3 regions of the Dactylosporangium sp. NPDC051541 genome follow, and region 2 is predicted to be linked to each of the others. Evidence: riboswitches for the same ligand, from Rfam matches in the RefSeq annotation. Region 2 holds a riboswitch; each other region holds the start of a gene.
The links. A riboswitch is a leader RNA that binds a small molecule or an ion and turns the genes downstream of it on or off. The one in region 2 is predicted to bind cyclic di-AMP.
Positions count from the first base shown of each region.

Region 1: another riboswitch for cyclic di-AMP. It lies ahead of ACIA8L_RS27900 (hypothetical protein); the one in region 2 lies ahead of ACIA8L_RS24060 (NlpC/P60 family protein).
Region 3: another riboswitch for cyclic di-AMP. It lies ahead of ACIA8L_RS53275 (coiled-coil domain-containing protein); the one in region 2 lies ahead of ACIA8L_RS24060 (NlpC/P60 family protein).

Region 1 is NZ_JBITDU010000006.1:281,735-288,554, forward strand. Features, by position in the region: gene ACIA8L_RS27885 (TetR/AcrR family transcriptional regulator C-terminal domain-containing protein) at 1-163, opposite strand, end outside; gene ACIA8L_RS27890 (FAD-dependent monooxygenase) at 231-1,448, shown strand; gene ACIA8L_RS27895 (diguanylate cyclase domain-containing protein) at 1,508-3,079, shown strand; cyclic di-AMP (ydaO/yuaA leader) riboswitch at 3,128-3,280, shown strand; gene ACIA8L_RS27900 (hypothetical protein) at 3,515-4,189, shown strand; gene ACIA8L_RS27905 (hypothetical protein) at 4,182-4,994, opposite strand; gene ACIA8L_RS27910 (SigE family RNA polymerase sigma factor) at 4,991-5,608, opposite strand; gene ACIA8L_RS27915 (polyprenyl synthetase family protein) at 5,932-6,820, opposite strand, start outside.
Region 2 is NZ_JBITDU010000005.1:17,892-24,711, forward strand. Features, by position in the region: gene ACIA8L_RS24045 (hypothetical protein) at 1-186, opposite strand, end outside; gene ACIA8L_RS24050 (CheR family methyltransferase) at 179-1,012, opposite strand; gene ACIA8L_RS24055 (chemotaxis protein CheW) at 1,009-1,533, opposite strand; gene ACIA8L_RS24060 (NlpC/P60 family protein) at 1,655-2,647, opposite strand; cyclic di-AMP (ydaO/yuaA leader) riboswitch at 2,653-2,810, opposite strand; gene ACIA8L_RS24065 (winged helix-turn-helix domain-containing protein) at 3,076-3,639, shown strand; gene ACIA8L_RS24070 (MFS transporter) at 3,651-5,069, shown strand; gene ACIA8L_RS24075 (permease-like cell division protein FtsX) at 5,219-5,863, shown strand; gene ACIA8L_RS24080 (MoaD/ThiS family protein) at 6,129-6,425, opposite strand; gene ACIA8L_RS24085 (WD40/YVTN/BNR-like repeat-containing protein) at 6,422-6,820, opposite strand, start outside.
Region 3 is NZ_JBITDU010000027.1:15,018-21,837, reverse strand. Features, by position in the region: gene ACIA8L_RS53290 (hypothetical protein) at 1-100, opposite strand, end outside; gene ACIA8L_RS53285 (S8 family serine peptidase) at 327-2,417, opposite strand; gene ACIA8L_RS53280 (glycoside hydrolase family 19 protein) at 2,658-3,782, opposite strand; cyclic di-AMP (ydaO/yuaA leader) riboswitch at 4,057-4,211, shown strand; gene ACIA8L_RS53275 (coiled-coil domain-containing protein) at 4,221-5,243, shown strand; gene ACIA8L_RS53270 (exopolyphosphatase) at 5,329-6,285, shown strand; gene ACIA8L_RS53265 (App1 family protein) at 6,250-6,820, opposite strand, start outside.

The sequences.
Region 1 (6,820 bases), on a different contig from region 2:
GCGTGTTGAGGGCCTTGGTCGCGGTGGCCATGGCCACGTTGTAGGAGCGCATGAGCTCGCGGGTCGACGGGACGCGGTCGCCGGGGCGCAGTTGGCCGGCGGCGATGGCGACCCGGAGCCGGGCGACGATGCGCTGATACGGGGGCTCGGTACCGTGCTGCACTAGTGCACACCCTATCCCCGATCGCGCGACGTTGAGCGCCCGGACGCGGTGTTCGTACGGTGTACGCATGACCAAAGTTCTGATCTCCGGCGCCAGCATCGCCGGCAACGCCCTCGCCGCCGAGCTGGCCCGGGCCGGGTGTGCAGTCACGGTCGTCGAGCGGGCCCCGGCGATCCGCCCCGGCGGCTACGCGGTCGACGTCCGCGGGGTCGCGCTGGAGGTGGCCGAGCGGATGGGCGTCGCGGCGGAAGCGCGGCGGTGGCAGACCGACACGGAGGGCACGAGCTTCGTGGACGCGGACGGCAAACGCATCGCCACGCTTCCGCGCGGCTTCGGCGTCCTGGACCCCTCGGATATCGAGATCATGAAGGGCGATTTTTCGGGGGTACTGCATGAGGCCGTGCCACCGGGCGTTGAGTGGATCTTCGGGGACACTGTGGCGGCGCTGGACCAGCGCGGCGAGCGGGTCGTGGTGCGGCTGGAGCGCGGCGGGGTGCGCGAGTTCGACTACGTCGCCGGCTGCGACGGCATCCACTCCCGCGTCCGCGCGCTGGCGTTCCCCGGCGAGCACCTCCATCATCTGGGCAGCAACACCGCCGTGTTCACGGCCCCGAACGAGTTCGGCGTGGAGCGGTGGCAGCTGATCCACACGATGCCGGGCCGGGTGATCAGCGTGAAGACGGACCGCGACTGTCAGGCGACACAGGCCTCGTCGGTACCGGCGCAGTCGGCCGGCGGCGGGTCTCGCGATGTGAAGGTGACGCTCCTGTATGGCGGGGGCATGCCGCCCCGCGACCGCGCCGAGCGGGTGCGGTCGGTCGAGGCCGCGTTCGCCGGGGCCGGGTGGGCCGGGCCGCGGCTGCTGGAGCGGTTGCGGGCCGCCCCCGATCTGTACGTCGCCCCGAACGCGCAGGTCCGCCTGCCGGGCTGGACCGCGGGGCGGGTCGCGCTGGTGGGTGACGCCGGCTACGCGCCGTCGTCGCTGACCGGGCAGGGAACGGGGATGGCCCTGGTCGGTGCGTACCTGCTCGCTCGGCACATCGTGGCCGGGGACGACTTGAGGGAGTACGACCGGGAATTGCACGAATTTGTGGAGGTCAATCAGCGGGCCGCGCTCGGTGCCGCCCGCGGCTTCGCGCCCAAAAGTGAACTCGCCGCCCGGATGATGAGCCTGAGCATCCGGTTGCTGCCGTACATGCCGGGCCGCAACCTCATGTTCGCGGCCATGACCAGCCAGGCCCGCAAGGCCGCGAATGCGTTGATCTTGCCATCGGCGATCTCGTGATCGGTATAGGGTTTACTTCTCATCCGGTTTGATGCGTCGATGTATGGGTGCAAGGTCAGATGGCGCGGAAGCATGAACGGGACGCGGCGATGGCCGCGATCCGCTCCGTGTATCGCATCACCGGCCGCATCAACACCGGCAGCACCGTTGCCGAGACGCTCCAGCTGATCGTGGACGCCGTGGTCGACGGGACCGGGTTCGGCGCCGCGGTGGTCAACTACCTGCACCGCGACGAAGGGTGCTACGAGGTGGTCACCGCCGCCGGGCCGGAGGAGGTCGCCGCCGCGCTGCTCGGCACCCGATACCCGGCCGCCGAGTTCGACGCCTACGTCGGGCGGTCGGAGGCGTGGGGGCAGCTGTGGTATCTCCCGGCCGAGCGGCACAGCTTCCACCTCCCCACCTGGGTGCCGGACGAGGTCCCGGCCGACGACGGGGTCGCCCCCGAGGAGCGGTGGGACCCGCTGGACTCCCTCTTCGCCCCGCTGCGCGCGCCCGGCGGCGAGCTCGTTGGCATCCTCGCGGTCGACCTGCCCGACGACGGGCGCCGGCCCGGGCCGCTGCAGCGCGAGCTGCTGGAGATGCTCGCCGCCCAGGCCGGCATCGCGATCGACAACGCCAACCTGGTCGAGGAGCTGCGGCGGGAGCGCCGGCACCTCGCGGCCAGCGAAGAGGCGTTCCGGCTGGCCTTCACCGGGGCCGGCACCGGCATGTGCACGCTCAGCCTCGACGGCTCCGGCCTGACCCGGATGACCCGCGTCAACCCCGCCCTCTGTGAGCTGCTCGGCCGGTCCGAGTCCGACCTGCTGCGGCTGCAGATCGCCGACCTGCTGCACCCCGACGACCTCGACCGGGCCCGGTTCGCGTTCGCGGCCGCGACGACCGGCAAGGGCACCCCGGTGCGCGACTACGAGATCCGCTGCGTGCGCGGCGACGGGGCGGAAATCTGGGTCGCGGCCACCCTGTCGCTGGTGGCCGGGCCGCCGCCGTTCGGCATCCTCCAGGTCCAGGACATCACCGGGCGTAAGGCCACCGAGGCCGACCTGGTCCGCCGGGCCTCCCGGGACCCGCTCACCGGCCTGGCCAACCGCGACGCGCTGGCCGCACCGCTGGCCGCCGCGATCCGCCGCGCCCAGGCCGCCCAGGGCGACAGCGTGCTGCTCTTCTGTGACCTCGACGACTTCAAGATGGTCAACGACACGCTCGGCCACGACGCCGGGGACGTCGTGCTCATCGAAGTGGCCAAACGGCTGTGCGGCCTGGTCCGTCCGGGCGACACGGTGGCCCGGCTGGGCGGCGATGAGTTCGTCCTGCTTGTCGCGGCGTCGTCGGTGACGTTGGGTGTGGCCTCGGTCGCGCCGCTGATCGACCGGATCGAGCACGCGGTCGCGGCGCCGATCGTGCACGACGGGCGCGTCCTGCGGGTCCGGGTCAGCGTCGGGGCAGCCGTGATCGATGCCACGGTCCACGACTCCGGTGCCGCGCTGCGGGTCGCCGATCGAGCGATGTACCAGGTGAAAGGCCACCGCCACAACCACCGGGTGACCGAACGGGTGACAGCGTACGGTGAGCGAACCGGTGCTGGGGGTGGTATCCCGTTGCTGCGGTTGGCCGAGGCCGAAACCGCTGGGTAGTGTCGGGTGGTCTGCTCCGGGCGACGCACTCCGATCCGCGGGGGCACCGGGCAGGCGCCGTCGAGTCGCGCCGCACACTTCGGCGTCGCGAGCCGGGGACCCATCGCAGTCCTTGGGGTGTATCCGTGACCGAGTCACGGTAGGGCGAATCCTCCCGTCCGAACCCGTCAGCTAACCCGGTAGGCGGCACCGGAAGGAGAACCGCATCGTGCTCTACGACGACTGTCGCCGTCACGCTCCCGGACGGGTGAGCGCCAGGACCTGATTCCTGGCCGTCCGCTCACCGCCGACCGCCGCTCGCTCCGCGCGATCCCTTACGCACCACGGGATCGTGCCGATGGCGGGCGCCCGCTCTCGTCCCGGAGACCTTTCTTGCCTCTCTTGACCCCGCTGCCGCGGCAGTTTCAGCCCCGGCACCGCCGTCCCGTGCAACCCGTGAGAACCGCGGCCGTGTCCGCCGTCGTCCTGTCCGCCACGCTGCTCGCCTCCGGCTCCGCCGGCAGCACCACCGCCACCGCGACCGCGGCCTCGGCGGCCGGCGCGCCGCCTTCGGTGACCGACTCGCTGCCGATGTACGAGCCGAAACACGCCGCCTACGACGTCGAAGCGAACGACGTCTTCGGCCTGGCCGTGCTGTCCATCGCGCCGGTCGAGGTCGCCGCGGCCCCGATCCTGCCGCGCCCCGTCGCCGGCCTCGACCAGACCCAGATGAACAACGCGGCCGCGATCGTCAAGCAGGGCCGGGCCCAGGGCATCCCCGAGAAGGGCCTGGTCGTCGCGGTCGCCACGGCTATGCAGGAGAGCGACCTGTACAACGTCGCCAGCCCGGCCGTGCCGTCCTCGCTCAAGCTCCCGCACGACGGCGTCTCGGCCGACCACGACTCGGTCGGGCTGTTTCAGCAGCGGGCCAGCCAGGGCTGGGGGAGCGTGCCCGAGCTCATGGACCCGGCGCACTCGGCGATGCTGTTCTACAGCGCCCTGTCCGAGGTCTCCGGCTGGCAGGGCATGAGCGTGACCGGCGCGGCCCAGGCGGTGCAGCGCTCGGCCTATCCCGGTGCCTACCAGAAGCACGCCGACCGGGCCGAGGCCGTCGTGGCCGCGCTCACCTGACCGGGTCGATGGTCCAGTCCTTCGGGTCGTCGAGCAGGTGGACGGTTCCCGGTGCTCGGCCGCCCGGGACGAGTGGGACGCGCAGCCCGGGGTCGTCGGCTGTCCCGGGCACATACGCGTGGTCGTTGAGCACCAGCACCCAGACGGTTCGCTGCTGGGCGGCGTCGTAGCTGTACTCGACGCCGACCAGCGCCAGGCCGGGCGTGACACCGGTGATGTAACCGGGCAGCGGGACGGGACGCTGGGCGTCGGTGTCGAGCTGCTCGGCGATGTGCTGCCAGAGGTTCTGGTTCGCGGCGGCGTCGCCGGGTGCTTTGCCGGCGATCGTGGCGTATGCGTCGGGGGCCCATGGCCATTGCTTCTCGTTGTGGCCCTGTGGAGGGAAGTCGGGTGCGTACAGGGAGATCGTGAAGTCGGTTGTTCCGTCCTGGCTGCGGTACCGCTGCGACTGCCGGGCCGCCCACAGCTGCGGATACGGGTCGGGCTGGACGCCTTCCGGCAGCCAGCCGGCCCTGAACCGCAGCACGAGCACCGGGTCGAACCCGCGCTCTTGCCCTTGCTCGGGCGCTTGCTGTCGGTGGGTTACGGCCGGCGTCGGTGGGTCCGCCGCGGAGACGTCCGGCTGTGCGCCCGGTTGGGCCAGCGCGAGCCCACCGGCCAGGACCAGCGCGGCCGCTAGTGCTTGCTGCGCGAACCTTCGCTGTCGCCGCCGCCGCCCGACGCTCACAACCGCACTCAGGTCGACGAGCGACTCCGGCGGCTCGTCGTCGGCCCGCATGAGACTGCGCAGGCTGTCCTCGTTCATCGCGACCTCGCAGTGGTCTCGTGTTTCGTGACGGTCTCGTGTTTCGTGACGGTCTCGTCTTTCGGAACGGTCTCGTCTTTCGTGACGGTCTCGTCTTTCGTGACGGTCTCGTCTTTCGGAACGGTCTCGTCGTCTTTGAGGAGCCGCCGCATCGCTGCGAGGGCGACCGAGGTCTGGCTCTTCACGGTCCCGGGCGCGCACCGCAACACCTGCGCGGTCTGCTCGACCGACATGTCATAAAAGAACCGCAGCACCAGTACCGCCCGCTGCCGCTCCGGCAACCGCGCGAGCGCCGCCTGCAGGTCAATCCCGGCGGCGACATTCGTCAGCGCCCGGTCCTCAACCCCCCGCTCCGGCACCTGATCGACCAGCCGCACCCGCCCCGACCAGGCGAGCCGCCGCTCGTCGACGAATCGATGCACGAGCACCGCCCGCACGTACGCATCGACGTTCCCGGCCCGCCGGACCCGCTTCCACCGCACGTACACATCGGTGAGCGCCCGCTGCACGATGTCGTCCCCGCGACTCCAGTCCCCGCACAGGAGAAACGCCGCCCGCCGCAGTCCCGGCAGCCGAGCCCGGACAAACTCGTGAAACTCGTCGTCCCCCGCCATGCCGCAGCCCTCCCCGCATCACCCCTTAGGCGTGCCGGGACCCCCATCCGGTTCGGGCCGTCGACGACTGCTTTGTCCCTTGCCGCAGCGCTTGCGGAGGTTGCGGTGGCGGCTCTGCTCGGCGCGCGGTGACGCGCGGCGGCTCGGGCTCCATTGCGGGGCGCGGGGTGGCGGAGGCACGGCGGGGCGGGTGCGGAGGTGCGGCGCGGCGGGTGGCGGTGGCGGGTGGCGGCTCGGGCTCCATCGCGGGGCGCGGGGTGGCGGAGGCGCGGCGGGGCGGGGCGGGTGCGGCGCGGCGGGTGGCGGTGCGGTGGCGGTGGCGGTTATCGGGGGGTGGCGGTGGCGCGGCGGGCGAGGGCGACGAGTTCGGCGACGGCGGCGGGGGAGGGGGAGGCCAGGTCGAGGGCCAGGAGGGCCTGGGAGAGCAGCTCGTCGGCCTGGCGGCGGCACCAGTCGAGGGCGCCGGACTGTTCGATGGTCTTGGCGGCGCGTTCGACGTCGGTGTCGCTGAGGCGGCCGTGGCCTGCGAACAGGGCGGTCAGCTCGTCGGCGCCGGCGGCTACCGCGGCGGCCACGGGGAGGGAGCGGCGACGGCGGCGGAGGTCGGCGCGGCCGCCTTCGCCCCAGATGCCGATGAGGTCCTCGGTGAACTGGACGGCCAGGCCCAGCCGGACCCCGAACAGCCGGAGGCGCTCCACCTGGGCCGGGTCGCCGCCGCCCGCGACCGCGCCGAGCGCGCAGGCGCAGCCGAACAGCGCGCCGGTCCGCTGCTCGACCATGGCCAGGCAGTCGCGGAGCAGGTCGGTGCGTTCCTCGCCGGCGGTACTTCCCCGGCGCAGTGCGAGCGAGGCGTGCTGGCCGTGCAGCAACTCTTGCACCGTGTCGCCCAGGATGCGCAGCATGGCCCGGTCCGGCCCGGCCTGTCCGGACCGCTGCCGCAAACCCGCGGCCCCACCCTTTGCGCGGCTGGGCAACATGCCGAACGCGTCGTCGGCCGTGGCTCGCCGCCCGGCTCGCGGTGTGCTGGAGCCGAGCGCGTCCGGGGTCGGTGCGCCGAGAGCGGTCGGCGTGGCCCTCGAGTCGCGGCTCGCGGATGCGTCCTCGTCCCCGGCGGCGGCTGAAGACAGCCCGGCGGTCTCGATGCCGGTGCCTGTGCGGGGGGTGGGGTGGGTGTGGGTGGGGTCGCCGGTGGCGATCACGTCGTACGCGAGG
Region 2 (6,820 bases):
GGCCCCACCGGCGTAGCGCCCGTCGCCGCGGTGCGACCCGGGGAGCAGGTAGTGGCACATGCCGCCGATGCGCCGCCCGGGGTGCCAGAGGCAGACGGAGACGCACGAGCCGAGCAGCGTCGAGATGCGGGTGCCGGCCTCGGCGAAGCAGAACTCGCCCGGGTGCAGGAAGACCTCGTCAGTCACGGGAGCCCGCCGGGAGCCGGTAGATCGACGGGCGGATCATCCGCAGCCGGGCCGGGATGCCGTTGAGCGTCTCGGACAGGCTCACGATGAGGTGGCCCTCGGGGTACAGCATCTGCTGGAGCCGCCGCACGAGCGCCGCCTTCGTCGGCGGGTCGAAGTAGATCATCACGTTGCGCAGCAGGATGACGTCGAACAGGCCCAGGTCCCGCAGGTCGTCGAGCAGGTTCGCGTGCTGGAACGACACCCGCTCGCGCAGGGTCGCGCCGGCCGCCATCAGCCCGGCGTACTCGTCGCGGCCCTTGAGCCAGTACTTGCGCAGCAGCTCCATCGGGATCCGGGCGGCCGACTCGAGGGGGTAGAGCCCGCGCCGCGCTCCGGCCACGATCCGGGTCGACACGTCGGTCCCGAGGATCTCGAACCCGCCGGCCGGTGGCTTCTCCAGCAGCACCATCGCCGCCGTGTACGCCTCCTCGCCGCTGGAGCTGGCCGCGCTCCACAGCCGGAACATCCGCCCCGGCCGGTGCTCGGGCACGATCGTGTCGCGCAGGTATTCGAAGTGCTGCGGCTCCCGGAAGAACGACGTCTCGTTGGTGGTGAGCAGGTCGATCGCCTGGCCGAGCTCGTGGCCGCCGGGTGTGCGCAGGAGCCGGACATACTCGTCGTAGCCGCGCAGACCCAGCTGCCGCAGCCGCTTGCTGAGCCGCCCCATGACGAGCGTCTCCTTGCCGGGCACGAGCCGGATGCCGGTGCGCTCGTGCAGCAGCGCGCTGATCGCCGCGAAGTCCGCCCCGGTGATCTCCGGCGGGGTTTGGAGCGATCCGGTCACGGACTCTCGTCCGCCAAGTCGCGGCCGGCCTGGCTGAGCACCGCGACGTCGGCCGGCGACAGGGTCCGCTCGAGGTCGAGCACGATGATGAAGTCGTGCTCGCGGCGCGCCATGCCGCTGATGAACTCCGGCTGGATGCCCGTGCCGAACGTCGGCGGCGGCTCGAGGTCCCCCGGCCCGAAGCCGACGACCTTGTTGACCATGTCGACCAGGATGCCGATTTCCTGATCGCCGCTGCGCACGATCATGATGCTGGTCCGCCGCGCGACGGCGGTCGCACGCTGCCCGAAGCGGATGGCGAGGTCGACCACGGGCACCGCCCGCCCGCGCAGGTTGATGACGCCCCGCACGAAGTCCGGCGCCATCGGCACCGCCGTCAGCGCCCGATACTCGATGATCTCGATGACGTGGAAGATGTCGAGCGCGTACGCCTCATCGTGCAGCGTGAACGTGAGGTACCGCCCGGCCTCGAGCCCGCCGGCCGGCTGCGCGTCGTCTGCGGCCCTGTGGGTGATACTCACCGCTCTGCCCGTCCTGTGTGCGCTCCGATCGCCTACCCCGGCCTGATCGGCGCCCCCGGGCCCGTCTGTAGCAAAAAAACCGCCCGGCGCCGAAGCACCGGGCGGTTCCGCGAACCGGTCGTTACGGGCGGCCGTAGCCGTAGAGCGAGTCGACGTCGATCGGGGCGACCTTGACCACCGTGCGGCTGTTGGGCGCGTGGATGATCTGGTTGTTGCCGATGTAGATCCCGACGTGCCCGAGACCGTTGTAGAAGACCAGGTCACCGGGGACGAGCTGGCTGCGGCTGATGTGCTTGACCTTGCCCCACTGCTGCGCGGCGTTGTGCGGCAGGGTGACCCCGGCCGCCTTCCACGCGGCCATGGTCAGGCCGGAGCAGTCGTAGGTGTTGGGCCCGGCCGTCGCGAAGACGTACTTCTTGCCGAGCTGTGCACAGGCGAACTTCACCACTGTGCCGGCCCCGCTGCCACAGCCCGCCGTCGACGAGGCCGAGGTCGAGGTCGTGGTGGTGGTCGTCTTCGTCGGCGTCTTGGCCTTGGCCGCGGCCTCGTCGGCCTTGCGCTGCATGTCGTCGAGCCGGGCGATGTCGCCCTCGATCTGCTTGCGCTTGGTCTCCAGCTCGGTCTTCTGCCGGGTCTGGGCCGCGAGCTGCTCGTTGAGGCGGTTCTTCTCGGTGTCGTACGTGCCCTTCGCCGCGGAGTAGGCGGCGATGTCGTGCTGCTGGTTGCGCGAGATCTGCTCGAGGGTCCCGACCCGGTCGACGAACCCGTCGGACGAGCTGGCCCCGAGCATCAGCGACCAGGTCCGCAGGTTGTTGCCGGTCTTGTAGGCGTTGATCGCGACCTGCTCGGCCCCGGCCTGCGCGGCCTCCATGTCGGTCTGCAGCGGCTTGAGGCCGTCCTCGAGCTTGGTGATCGCGGCCTGCGTGGCCGTCAGGTCCCCGGTGGTCTTGTTGTACTGCTCGACGACCAGCTCAAGGTCCTTGTTGCCCTGGTCGATCTTGGCTTGGATCTCCTCGGGCGAGGGATCGGCGTGCGCGGCGCACGCCGGCGCGACCACGGCCGCAACCGTCAGCCCGATGAGAAGCGAGCGCAGCGCCGTTCGTCGGATGAACACGTTGTTCCTTCTTCCGGACCGCCTACCGGGTTAGCTGACGGGTTCGGGCGGAAAGAAGGTGCGCCCTACCGTGCGTGCACGGATTCACCCCGGGAACATGGTTCCCCGGCTCCCGTACCAGGCCTGTCACCAGGCTCGATACGCAACTCGGCGGTGCCGTCCGGGCCGTCCAGGGGTTGGGCGGCGTCGACCGGTCAGCGCACCAAACGTAACGACAGCATCTCGGTCCCCGAATACCCCAAAGGTTTTCTTAAGACAGACGCAAAGATCAACAGCGGATGCGGATTCCGGGGCCGCTTCGCTCCCGCCCCGGGCAAGGGACTCACCGCCCCCTGCACCCCTGCGATGCCCGACGAGCCCTGAGCAGTACTTGGGTTGATAAGAGGATCATCTCGACAGTTTTCTTTCGAGAGAATACTCTCGACGGCATGGCCGAGGTCACCCCGCGAACGCTCACCGACCCCCAGACCCTCCGCGCGCTCAGCCACCCGGTCCGCCTGGCGCTGCTCGACGCGCTGCAGGACGGCCCGCTGACCGCCACCCAGGCCGGCGAGCTGATCGGCGAATCACCCACCACCTGCTCGTTCCACCTGCGCCAGCTGGCCCGCTACGGCTTCGTCGAGGAGGCCGGCGGCGGCCGCGGCCGGGTCCGCCCCTGGCGGCTGACCCACCCGGGCTGGACCGCCCCCGCCCAGCCCGGCGACCCGGAGTTCACCCGGGCCCAGCAGGCCCTCGACCACGTGCTGCTCGACCGGCTCCTGGCCCGCGCCCGCCGCTACGTCGACACCGCCCCGACCTACCCGGCCGAGTGGCAGGCGGCCGCGGCCGGCCACACCTCGACGATGCACGTGACCGCGGCCGAGGCCGCCGAGATGGCCGCCGCCTACCGCGCGCTCACCGACGAGTTCCGCGCCCGCTGGGCCGCCCGCGCCGAGCGCCCCGAGGGCGCGCTCCCGGTGGAGGTCCTGTTTGGCGTCTACCCGGCGACATGAGCGTCCGCCGGATGTGGCGTCAGCGGCAGGCGCGGCGGTACCTCACCGGGCAGGCGCTCTCCCTGCTCGGCGACAGCGCGCTGTGGCTGGCCGGCGGCATCTGGGTGAAGACGCTGACCGGCAGCGACACGGCGGCCGCGCTCACGTTCGTGTGCTTCACCGCCCCGGCGCTGCTGGCCCCCCTCGCCGGCCTGCTCGTCGACCGGCTCCCGCGGCGCCCGCTGCTGATCGCGGCCAACCTCGCCGGCACCGCCGTCCTGGCGCCGCTCCTGCTGGTCCGCGACCGCGGCGACGTCTGGCTCATCTACGCCGTCATGGCCCTGTACGGCCTGCTCAACGTCGTCATCGCCCCGGCCCAGTCGGCCCTGCTGACGGTACTGCTGCCACCCGACCTGCTCGCCGACGCCAACGCCACACTGCGCACCGTCCAGCAGGGCCTGCGAATCCTCGCACCGCTCGCCGGCGCCGGCCTGTTCACCCTGGTCGGCGGCCCGGCGGTGGCCGCGCTGGACATGGCCACGTTCCTGGCCGCGGCCGCGTGCACCGCCGCGGTCCACGTCGCCGAACCACGCCCGGCCGCGCCCGACCGCCGCCTCGGGGCCGGCTTCCGGTTCCTGTTCACCGCCCCGGCGCTGCGCCGGCTGACCGTGGCCGCCGCCGTCTGCACCCTGGCCTTCGGCGCGGGCGAGGCCACCGTCTACGCGGTCATCGGCCAGGGCCTGCACCGCCCGCCGGAGTTCGCCGGCGTCGTACAGACACTGCAGGGCCTGGGCGCGATCGCGGGCGGCCTGTACTCCGTTTCCGCCATCCGCCGCCTGGGCGAGATCCGCGCGGCCGCCGCCGGCTTCGCCCTGCTGGCCGCCTCCACCCTGCTCCTGACGACACCGTGGCTGCCGTCGGTCCTGGCCGGCCAGGCCGGGGCCGGCGCCGCCCTGGTCGGCATCGTCATCGCCGTCATCACGCTGCTGCAGCGCCGCGCGCCGCGACAGCTGCAGGGCCGGGTGTACGCCGCGTTCGAGCTCTGCACCACCGGCCCCCAGACCGCCGGCCTGGCCACGGGCGCGGCGCTCATCGCGATCCTCGACTACCGGCTGGTCCTGCTGGGCGCGGCCGCCGGCCTGCTCCTGTCGGCCGCGCTGCTGCGCCGGGTCCCCCCGTACGATGCGGCGATGGAGCGCATCACGGTGACCGACGCCGGCATCACGGTGACGTCGGTGGTCGAGCCGGTCCTGTCGATGCACGGCAAGGAAATGCGCCCGGCCGCCACCGTCGTCTCCGACCTGCCGTGGGACGAGATCGCCGGCGTGTCGCTCGACCCGGCCGGCCTGACCGTGGACCTCACCTACGGCGAGTACCTGGAGATCCACCCCGACGCCGACGGCTACGCCGAGGCCGTGTCCGCCCTGACCAACGCCGGCCGCCTGATCTGAGCGAACCCGCCCAGAGCCCGGTCCGCCCGTCGGCCCAGTACGCCCGCGTTCCAGGCGCAGTCATGAGGAGGCGTCCGTCGTGACCTCGTCGACCCCCTGGGGCGGCTACCATCTCGGGCGTGAAGCGATTGATGACGCTCATTGCCATCGTGGCCGTGCTGGGACAGACCGGATGCACCGCCGGCAAAGACGAGCAGAAGCCGCGGATCACATACAAGCTCGGGGTGTACTTCTACGAGGGTGCGACGGCGGAGCAGCGCAGCGCGGTGGAGGCGAGGCTGAAGACGCTGCCGGCGGTGAGCAATGTGCATCTGCTGTCGGGCCAGGATGCCTACAAGGTGCTGGAGTCGGCGAACCCGGAGGCGGCGAAGCGCGTCGATCCATCGGGCCTGCCCGACTCGTTGCGGGCCGTGATCACCGATCCGACGCTGATCGAGCCGGTCACCGACCTCATCGGCGGGATGCCGGAAGTATCGGTGGCCGGGGACCCTTCGGGTGGGCTCGCCGACCCGAAGGGGGAGCGCGGCGTCATCGTCAAGGTGGACGACGAGGGCCAAGCGGACATCGAGAACGCGATCAAGGCGATCCCGAACGCCTCGCCTGCGGTATTCGAGTCCGGCGGGAACGCGTACACCCGAATGCGGCATCGCGTCGACGGACTGTCACCGGCGGATGCGTTGGCGTCCTATCGGTTCAAGGTCACTGTTGCGGGCGGGATCTCACCGGAGCAGCAGGCGCTGGCCACTGTGCACGGCGTGCGGCGAGTGATCGTGGTGCCGGCGAGCGCGCTGTAGCTCGGCCGCGCCGCCGCGATGCGGGGCAGCCGATCTCCTACGGCTCCGCCGGGCACTCCACCTACGCCACCTGCGCCACCTGCCCGTCCTGGTCGCACGTCACCGGGCGCCACGCCGAGCCCGGGAACGGCTGACCGGGCCGCGGCCGGGCTCCGAGAGCCGCGGGCACCTCGACACGCCCGAGCCGAAGCCTCCGTCCACGCCGGGGTCCGCGCCTACGGCACCCGCGGGTAGACGCCCGAACAGCTCGTCCCGATCGGCCGTGTCAGCCGCCGGCCATCGCTCCGATGATCAGCAGCGGCTCGCGGCCGGCGGCGACCGGGTCCGGCAGCGGGGTGTCCGGGGTGTCGTTGGACAGGTCCTCCTCGCACGCGTAGAAGCGCACGAAGGCCCGGCGGCGGCCGGTGGCGCGGTCGCGAATCGTGCCGAGCAGCGCGGGGAAGCGGGCCTCGAGGGCGTCGAGGACGGCGCCCAGGGTCGGCGGGGCGGGCACGTCGAGCTCGACCTCGTGGCCGGCTTTGGCCAGGTTGCGCAGGTGCGGTGGCAGCACGACCTTGATCACGGCAGGGCCTGCACCTCGACCGAGAGCACCGCGGGCAGGTCGCGGACGATCGGCGCCCAGGAGTCGCCGCTGTCGGCGGAGCAGTACACCTGGCCGCCGGTCGTGCCGAAGTAGACCCCGCAGTCGTCGAGGGTGTCGACGGCCATGGCGTCCCGCAGGACGTTGACGTAGCAGTTCGCCTGCGGCAGGCCCTCGGTGAGCGGCTGCCACTCGTCACCGCCCAGGCGCGAGCGGTACACCCGCAGCCGTCCGTCTGGAACGTAATGCTCCGAATCACTCTTGATCGGCACGACGTAGACGGTCTCGGGCTCGTGGGCGTGCACGGCGATCGGGAAGCCGAAGTCGCTGGGGAGGTTGCCGCTGATCTCCCGCCACAACCCGCCGCCGTCGTCGGT
Region 3 (6,820 bases), on a different contig from region 2:
CGGTCAGCTGGCGGCCCGCCGGGTCCATACCCGCCCACACTTTGCCGACCCGCGAGGTGCCTAGCACCTCGATGAGGCGAAATGGAACGTTGGGCTGCATTTTCACTCCCCCGGCTACGTGCAGCGAATAGTATTCGACCGCGGCGGCCGTTCCGCTAGTGGGCCAACTCCGGACCGTTACCGCATTTGCGCGGAAAGCGACCATTTCGGACGAATTGCCGGTATCTCGAAAAGCGCCCGGCAAAAGGTCCTTTGCGACACGGACGGGCCGCCGGGAAGGTGCCCCGGCGGCCCGCCGCTCGCGCTGTGCTATCGGACCATTTCGGTCAGTTGACGCTCATCGGCTCGAGGTTGAAGAGCACCGACGGGTCGATGTCGTTCACGTCCCAGTCGAACTGGGCGGCCAGTGGCGAGTTGCCGGCGTTCGGCGCCTGCACCAGGTAGCCGCTCCACTGGGACATCAGCACGACGCCCTCACTGTCGTGGAGCACCCAGAACTTCTGGAGGTAGCCGCTGTCGTAGGTGGTGGAGTTGGCCGTCAGCGGACCGGTGTAGAGACCGGAGCCGGTGATCGACACGTACTTCTTGTTGGAGTGGGCCCGCAGCGCGATGCCGTCGTCACCGAGGTCGAGCACGTCGAACTGCTCGAGGTAGGTGGACGCGGTCGCGTTCACCGAGGCGATCAGCGGGTTGGCGCCGCCGTTCGGCGTGGTGACGAGCTTGCTGTTGACCTGCGCGCGCAGCGCGACGACCGGCGCCGGTGAAGCCCAGATGAACTTCTCGGTGGTGGTGATCGTGCTGGCCGTCGCGACCAGCGGGCTGTTGCCGCCGTTCGGGACGGTGACGTACTTGCCGGTCAGCTTGTTCATCAGGACCACCGTGCCGTCACCCTGAATGGTCGCCTGGAACCGCTCGGCGTCCGTGATCGTGCTGGCGTTGGCGATCAGCGAGCCGGTGCCGCCGGCCGTGGCGCTGATGTACTTGCCGTTCACCCACGACGCGAACGCGATGTAGCCGGTCCCGCCGCTGACGATGGTGAACTTTTCCTGGTCGCCCATGGTCGCGACGGGCGAGCTGGCCATGATCGGCTGGACGCCGTTCGCGCCGACGGAGATGTTCTTGCCGTTGACCAGCGAACGCAGGCCAGAGGCGAGCGGAACCGCCTGCTCGCCGATGCGCAGCATCGTGTCGGTGGTGGCGAGGGGGGTGGTGGTCCCCGCGATCCCCGCGGTGTTGCGCACGGTCCGGCGGGTCGCACCGTAGACGATGTAGTTGCTCACCTGGGTGGGCGTCCACGTCGGGTTGGTGCCGAGCGCCAGTGCGGCCGCGCCCGCGACGTGCGGGCTCGCCATCGAGGTGCCGCTCTCCTTGACGATCGCGGTGTCACTCGTGTTGAACGACGACGGGATGGCGTGCCCCGGCGCGTGCAGGTCCACACACGGCCCGTAGTTGGAGAAGTCCGTGCGGAAGTCGATCTCGTTCGCCGCACCGACCGTCAGCGCCGTGGGAACCCGCGCCGGCGAGTGGTTGCAGGCGTTGTCGTGCTCGTTGCCGGCCGCGACGGCGTAGGTGATACCGGAGCTGATCGAGGCCTGCACGGCGTTGTCGATCGCGACGTCGGCGTCGCCGCCGAGGCTCATGTTGGCCACGGCCGGCTTGATCGCGTTGGCGGTCACCCAGTCGATGCCGGCGACGACCTGCGCGGTGGTGCCGAAGCCGTCACAGCCGAGCACGCGCACGGCCACCAGCTTGACCTGCTTGGCGACGCCGTAGTTGGTGCCGCCGATGGTGCCGGCGACGTGCGTGCCGTGACCGAGGCAGTCATCGGCGTTCGTGTCGTTGTCGATGAAGTCGTAGCCGCTGGTGGCGCGGCCGCCGAACTCCGTGTGCGTGGTGCGGATACCCGAGTCGATGACGTAGGCGTGCACGTTGCCCGCCGTGTTCGGGTAGTTGTACCGCTTGTTCAGCGGCGCGAAGATCGCGTCGATCCGGTCGAGCCCCCACGACGGCGGGTTGACCTGGGTGTCGCTGGCCTTCAGCGTGCGGTTGGGCTCGACCAGCGCCACATCGGCGTGGCCGGCCAGCTTCTTGGCCTGCTCCGCGTTCATGTTCGCCGCGAAGCCGTGAACGGAGTTCTTGTAGGTGTGGGTGACCGAACCACCGAACTGCTTGGTCAGCGCCGCGGCGCTCGCGTCGACCTTGGCCGCGCTCACGCCGGACTTGAACAGCACGACGTAGCTGTCCTTGATGACGCTCGTCTCGGACTTCTTGGCGACGCTCGGGTGCTGCTGCTTCTTCGCGTCGGCGGGAGCGGCGGCGGACGCGGCTCCCGCGTGGATGAGGGTCGCTGCAGTGGCGACGGCCGTTACGGCGATTCCGGCCAGGACCGAGCGACCGGCTCGGCGAACCAAAGACACTTTGTGACTCTCCCCATGGTAAGCGTCTTATGTGGACGGGGCGATGGCCTCTGCCGAGCGGCAAAGATCGTGCCCATCCTTGTCGATGTCGACCCGGAGAGGCTCATCCGTTCGGGCGATTTCCACGCCGTCTCTGAACTTTCGGCCCGGTCCGCTCGTAAAATTTCGCGCCATTCGCAAACGCTCCGGCGGCGGCCCCCACACCCCAGGGAGGCCGCCGCCGGAATCAACCGGGAAAGATCAGCAGCTCAGAGCGCCCGCCCCCACGCCCGTGCCCAGGATCGACACGAAGCGCTGGTATGCGTCCACGCGGCTCTGAACCTGCGCCGGGTTGCGGCCGCCGCACTCGAGGCTGCCGTTGATGCTGCGGATCGTCTCGCCGAAGCCGGCGCCGTTGACCATCGCGTTGTGCGGCGTCATGGTGCCGGGGCCGCTCTGGGTGTTCCAGTACCAGAGGGCGGTCTTCCAGGCCACGGCCGAGTCGGTCTGGACCAGGTTCGGGTTGTGCAGCAGGTCGATGCCCAGGGCGTCACCGGCGGCCTTGTAGTTGAAGTTCCACGACAGCTGGATCGGGCCGCGGCCGTAGTACGACGCCTGGCCGGCCGGGCAGCCGTAGGACTGGCTGGTGTCGCAGTAGTGGGGGTAGTTCGCGGTGTTCTGCTCGACCACGTAGACCAGGCCACCGGTCTCGTGGTTCACGTTGGCCAGGAAGGCGGCGGCCTCCTGCTTCTTCTGCGCGTCCGAGCCCGTGCCGGCGAAGGCGGGGTACGCCTTCAACGCGGCGACCAGGCCCGAGTAACTGTAGAAGGAGTTACGGGAAGGGAACATCTGGTTGAACTGCGCCTCGCTGACCACGAAGCCGCTGGTCGAAGGGGGCGGGGTGGTGGTGCCACCGGTCGGGCCACCGCCCGTGCCGCCACCGGAGCAGGTGTACGGGTCCCAGAACCAGGTGCTGATCACCGGGCTGTAGCCCGGGTTCTCGTGCTCGGCGATGTAGAACTTGCCGTCGGTGAACTTCACGATGTCACCGGTCGCGTAGTTCTTGCCCTGGACCCAGGCCGGGAAGCTGCAGCCGCCCGCGCTACCGGTCGCCGGGGCGCCGCCACCGCCGGTGGAGGAGCCGCCACAGGCGCCCTGGTCCTGCCACACGCCGGTGTTGCCGGGCGGGGCCTCGTTCTGCGTCCACCACTTCGCGAGGAAGTTGTGACCGTTGCGGGAGACCGTCGCGCCCCCGGTGTAGACCGCCGAAGCCTGCCACGCGGGGCTGCAAGCGGCGGCCGACGCGGGCAGCATGTTGAAGACCGCGACCACCCCGCCCACGATGGTCACCGCGGCGAGCATCGCCAGTAGGCGCACTCTCGACACCTGATCACTCCTTCAATTCCGGAAGACCCGCCCAGAGGACCAGTCCCGGGCGCCGGAAGGAGCGCACGAAATAGCTTTATGAAGAATATTTACGGTTGCGTTGAACCATCACGCGCTGTCAGGCCGTAACCACGTACGACAACCGAAGAAAGTGATCCGCATCACGGGCAATCGGGGACGGCCAGCTCCGCACAAACGGTGCGGTGCGGGAAATCCAAGCCCTGGGTACAGTGACCCACGGTCACGTCCACGAGGGCACCGCCCCCGGTGCCGGGCGGGGCTGCCGCCTAATCGCCGCACCGTGGCGAGCCGGGGACCCACCGTAACGTTGGGGTGAATCCGCCCCTCCGCCCACCGGCGGAGGGATGGTAGGGGTCGTTCCGTCCCGAACCCGTCAGCTAACTCGGTCGGCGGCCGACGGAAGGAACAACGAACCAGATGTCATCGCGACATCCCTACCGAAGCGTGTTCGTGGCGCTGCTGGCGGCCTTGGTGCTCGGGGGGCTCGCCGCCACACCCGCCGCGGCCGAGCCCGGTGGCGACACCGGCGACGAGGGCTCCAGCGCCAACCCGACCCTGGGCTCCGTGCTCGACGACAGCACCCGGGCCTGGACCGACGCGAAGGCGAAGTTCGACGCCTCCGTCAAACACCAGGCCGAGCTCACCACGCAGCTCCAGGCGACCGAGGCCCAGCTGGCCTCGATCCAGGAGCAGGTGGAGGCGATCGCCGTCGCGGCCTACCGCACCGGCCCGCTGACGACCATCGCCGCGCTGATGGACTCCGACAGCCCGGACAGCTTCGCCGAGCGGGCCGGCTCCATCAACCAGATCGCCCACCACAACGACCACCTGCTCCACGACTTCAAGTTGTTGAAGGAGCAGCAGGCGGCGCAGAAGAAGGCCCTCGACGACGAGGTCGCCGCGCAGCAGCAGCAGGTCGCCACGATGGAGCAGAAGAAGAAGGACGCCGAGAAGGCGCTCGCGCTGGCCGGCGGCCCGAGCAAGGGCTTCGTCAGCGCCAACCTGCCCACCGCCGACGCGGTGCCGCGCAACGCCAACGGGTCGCTGCCGACGGAGAAGTGCAACGTCGACGACCCCACCACCACCGGCTGCATCACCCCGCGCATGCTGCACGCCATGCAGGAGGCGCAGAAGTCCAACTTCAAGCGGTTCGTCTCGTGCTTCCGCCCGAGCGGGCCCTACGAGCACCCGAAGGGTCGCGCCTGCGACTTCTCGGTGCAGACGAAGACGGGCTTCGGTGGCGTCGCCGCCGGTGACGACTTCGTGTATGGCAGCAACCTCGCGGCCTACTTCGTCAAGAACGCCACCCAGCTCGGCGTGATGTACGTGATCTGGTTCAAACAGATCTGGACCCCGGCAGTCGGCTGGCACCATTACAGCGGCGTCGCCGGCGACCCCTCCAGTGACCACACGAACCACGTGCACCTGTCGATCTTGTAGCGAGATCCACGAAACCGCTCACCTACACGCACGGCCGGCCGATGGGGTAACCGTCGACCGGCCGTTTGTGCTTAGGGGTATTGCAGTGAAGTACCGTCTCGTGACCCGCAGCGACTTCGACGGACTGGTCTGCGCAGTGCTCCTGCGCCAGCTCGACCTCATCGGCGACATCACGTTCGTGCACCCGAAGGACGTGCAGGACGGCGCGGTCGAGGTCGGCCCGACGGACATCCTGACGAACCTGCCCTATGCCCCGGGCGCGCACATGGTCTTCGACCATCACCACTCGGAGACGCTGCGCGCGCAGCGGAACCAGCACGGCCAGGCCACCAATCACGTCATCGACGCCGAGGCGCCGTCCGCGGCCCGGGTGATCTACGACCACTTCGGCGGGGCCGAGCGCTTCCCGCACGTCTCCGCGGAGCTGATGGAGGCCGTGGACCGGGCGGATTCGGCACAGTACGACATAACCGAAATTCTGCAGCCGACCGGGTGGACTCTGCTGAACTTCCTCATGGACAGCCGCACCGGCCTGGGCCGCTTCCGGCAGTTCCGGATCTCCAACTATCAGCTGATGATGCAGCTCATCGACGCCTGCATCGACCACCAGGACGTCGAGGAGATCCTGGCCCTGCCGGACGTCGCCGAGCGGGCCGAACTGTTCCGCGAGCAGCAGGAGCTGTTCAACGACCAGCTGCGCCGGGTGTCGACCATGCACGGGGACGTGGTCGTCGTCGACCTGCGCGACGAGGAGACGATCTACGCCGGGAACCGCTTCATGGTGTACGCGCTGTTCCCGCAGGCCCGCGTCTCCATCCACGTGATCTGGGGCAAGCAGAAGCTCAACACGGTCTTCGCCTGCGGCAAGTCGATCCTGGACCGCTCGTCGCCGGTCGACATCGGCTCGGTCATGCTGCAGTACGGCGGCGGTGGCCATCTCGCCGCCGGCACCTGCCAGGTCCCGCACGAGCAGTCCGAGCGGGTGCTGCAGGACCTCATCCGGAAGCTAGAGGATCTCCGTATCCCGCAGAAGACGCCATAGCCCCGCGCCGTCCGGAGCGCTGAGCCAGCGGTGGTCGTTGGGCGGGAAGCGCCGCGGTGAGCCGGCCACGCCCGGGAAGCCGCCGGCGAGCACCGTCTCGGCCGGCGAGAGGTGCCGGATCGCGACTGCGGCGATCGAGTCGGGGTGCTCGGCCGCGAACTCGGCGTAGATCTCCGGGTCGTGCTGGCCGTCGTCGCCGACCAGGAGCCAGCGGATGTCCGGGAACTCCTGGGCCAGCCGGGACAGCGAGGCCCGCTTGTGTGCCTGGCCGCTGCGGAAGAACCGGTCCGGCTGCGGCCCCCAGTCGGTGAGCAGGAGCGGGCCGGCCGGGTACAGGTGCCGGGACAGGAACCGGGTGAGGGTCGCGGCCACGTTCCAGGCGCCGGTGGAGAGGTAGAAGACGGGCGCGCCGGGGTTGGCGTTGACCAGCCGCTCGTACAGGACGGCCATGCCGGGCACCGACGCGCGGGCATGTTCATCGAGCACGAAGGTGTTCCAGGCGGCCAGCAGCGGCCGCGGCAGCGTGGTGACCATG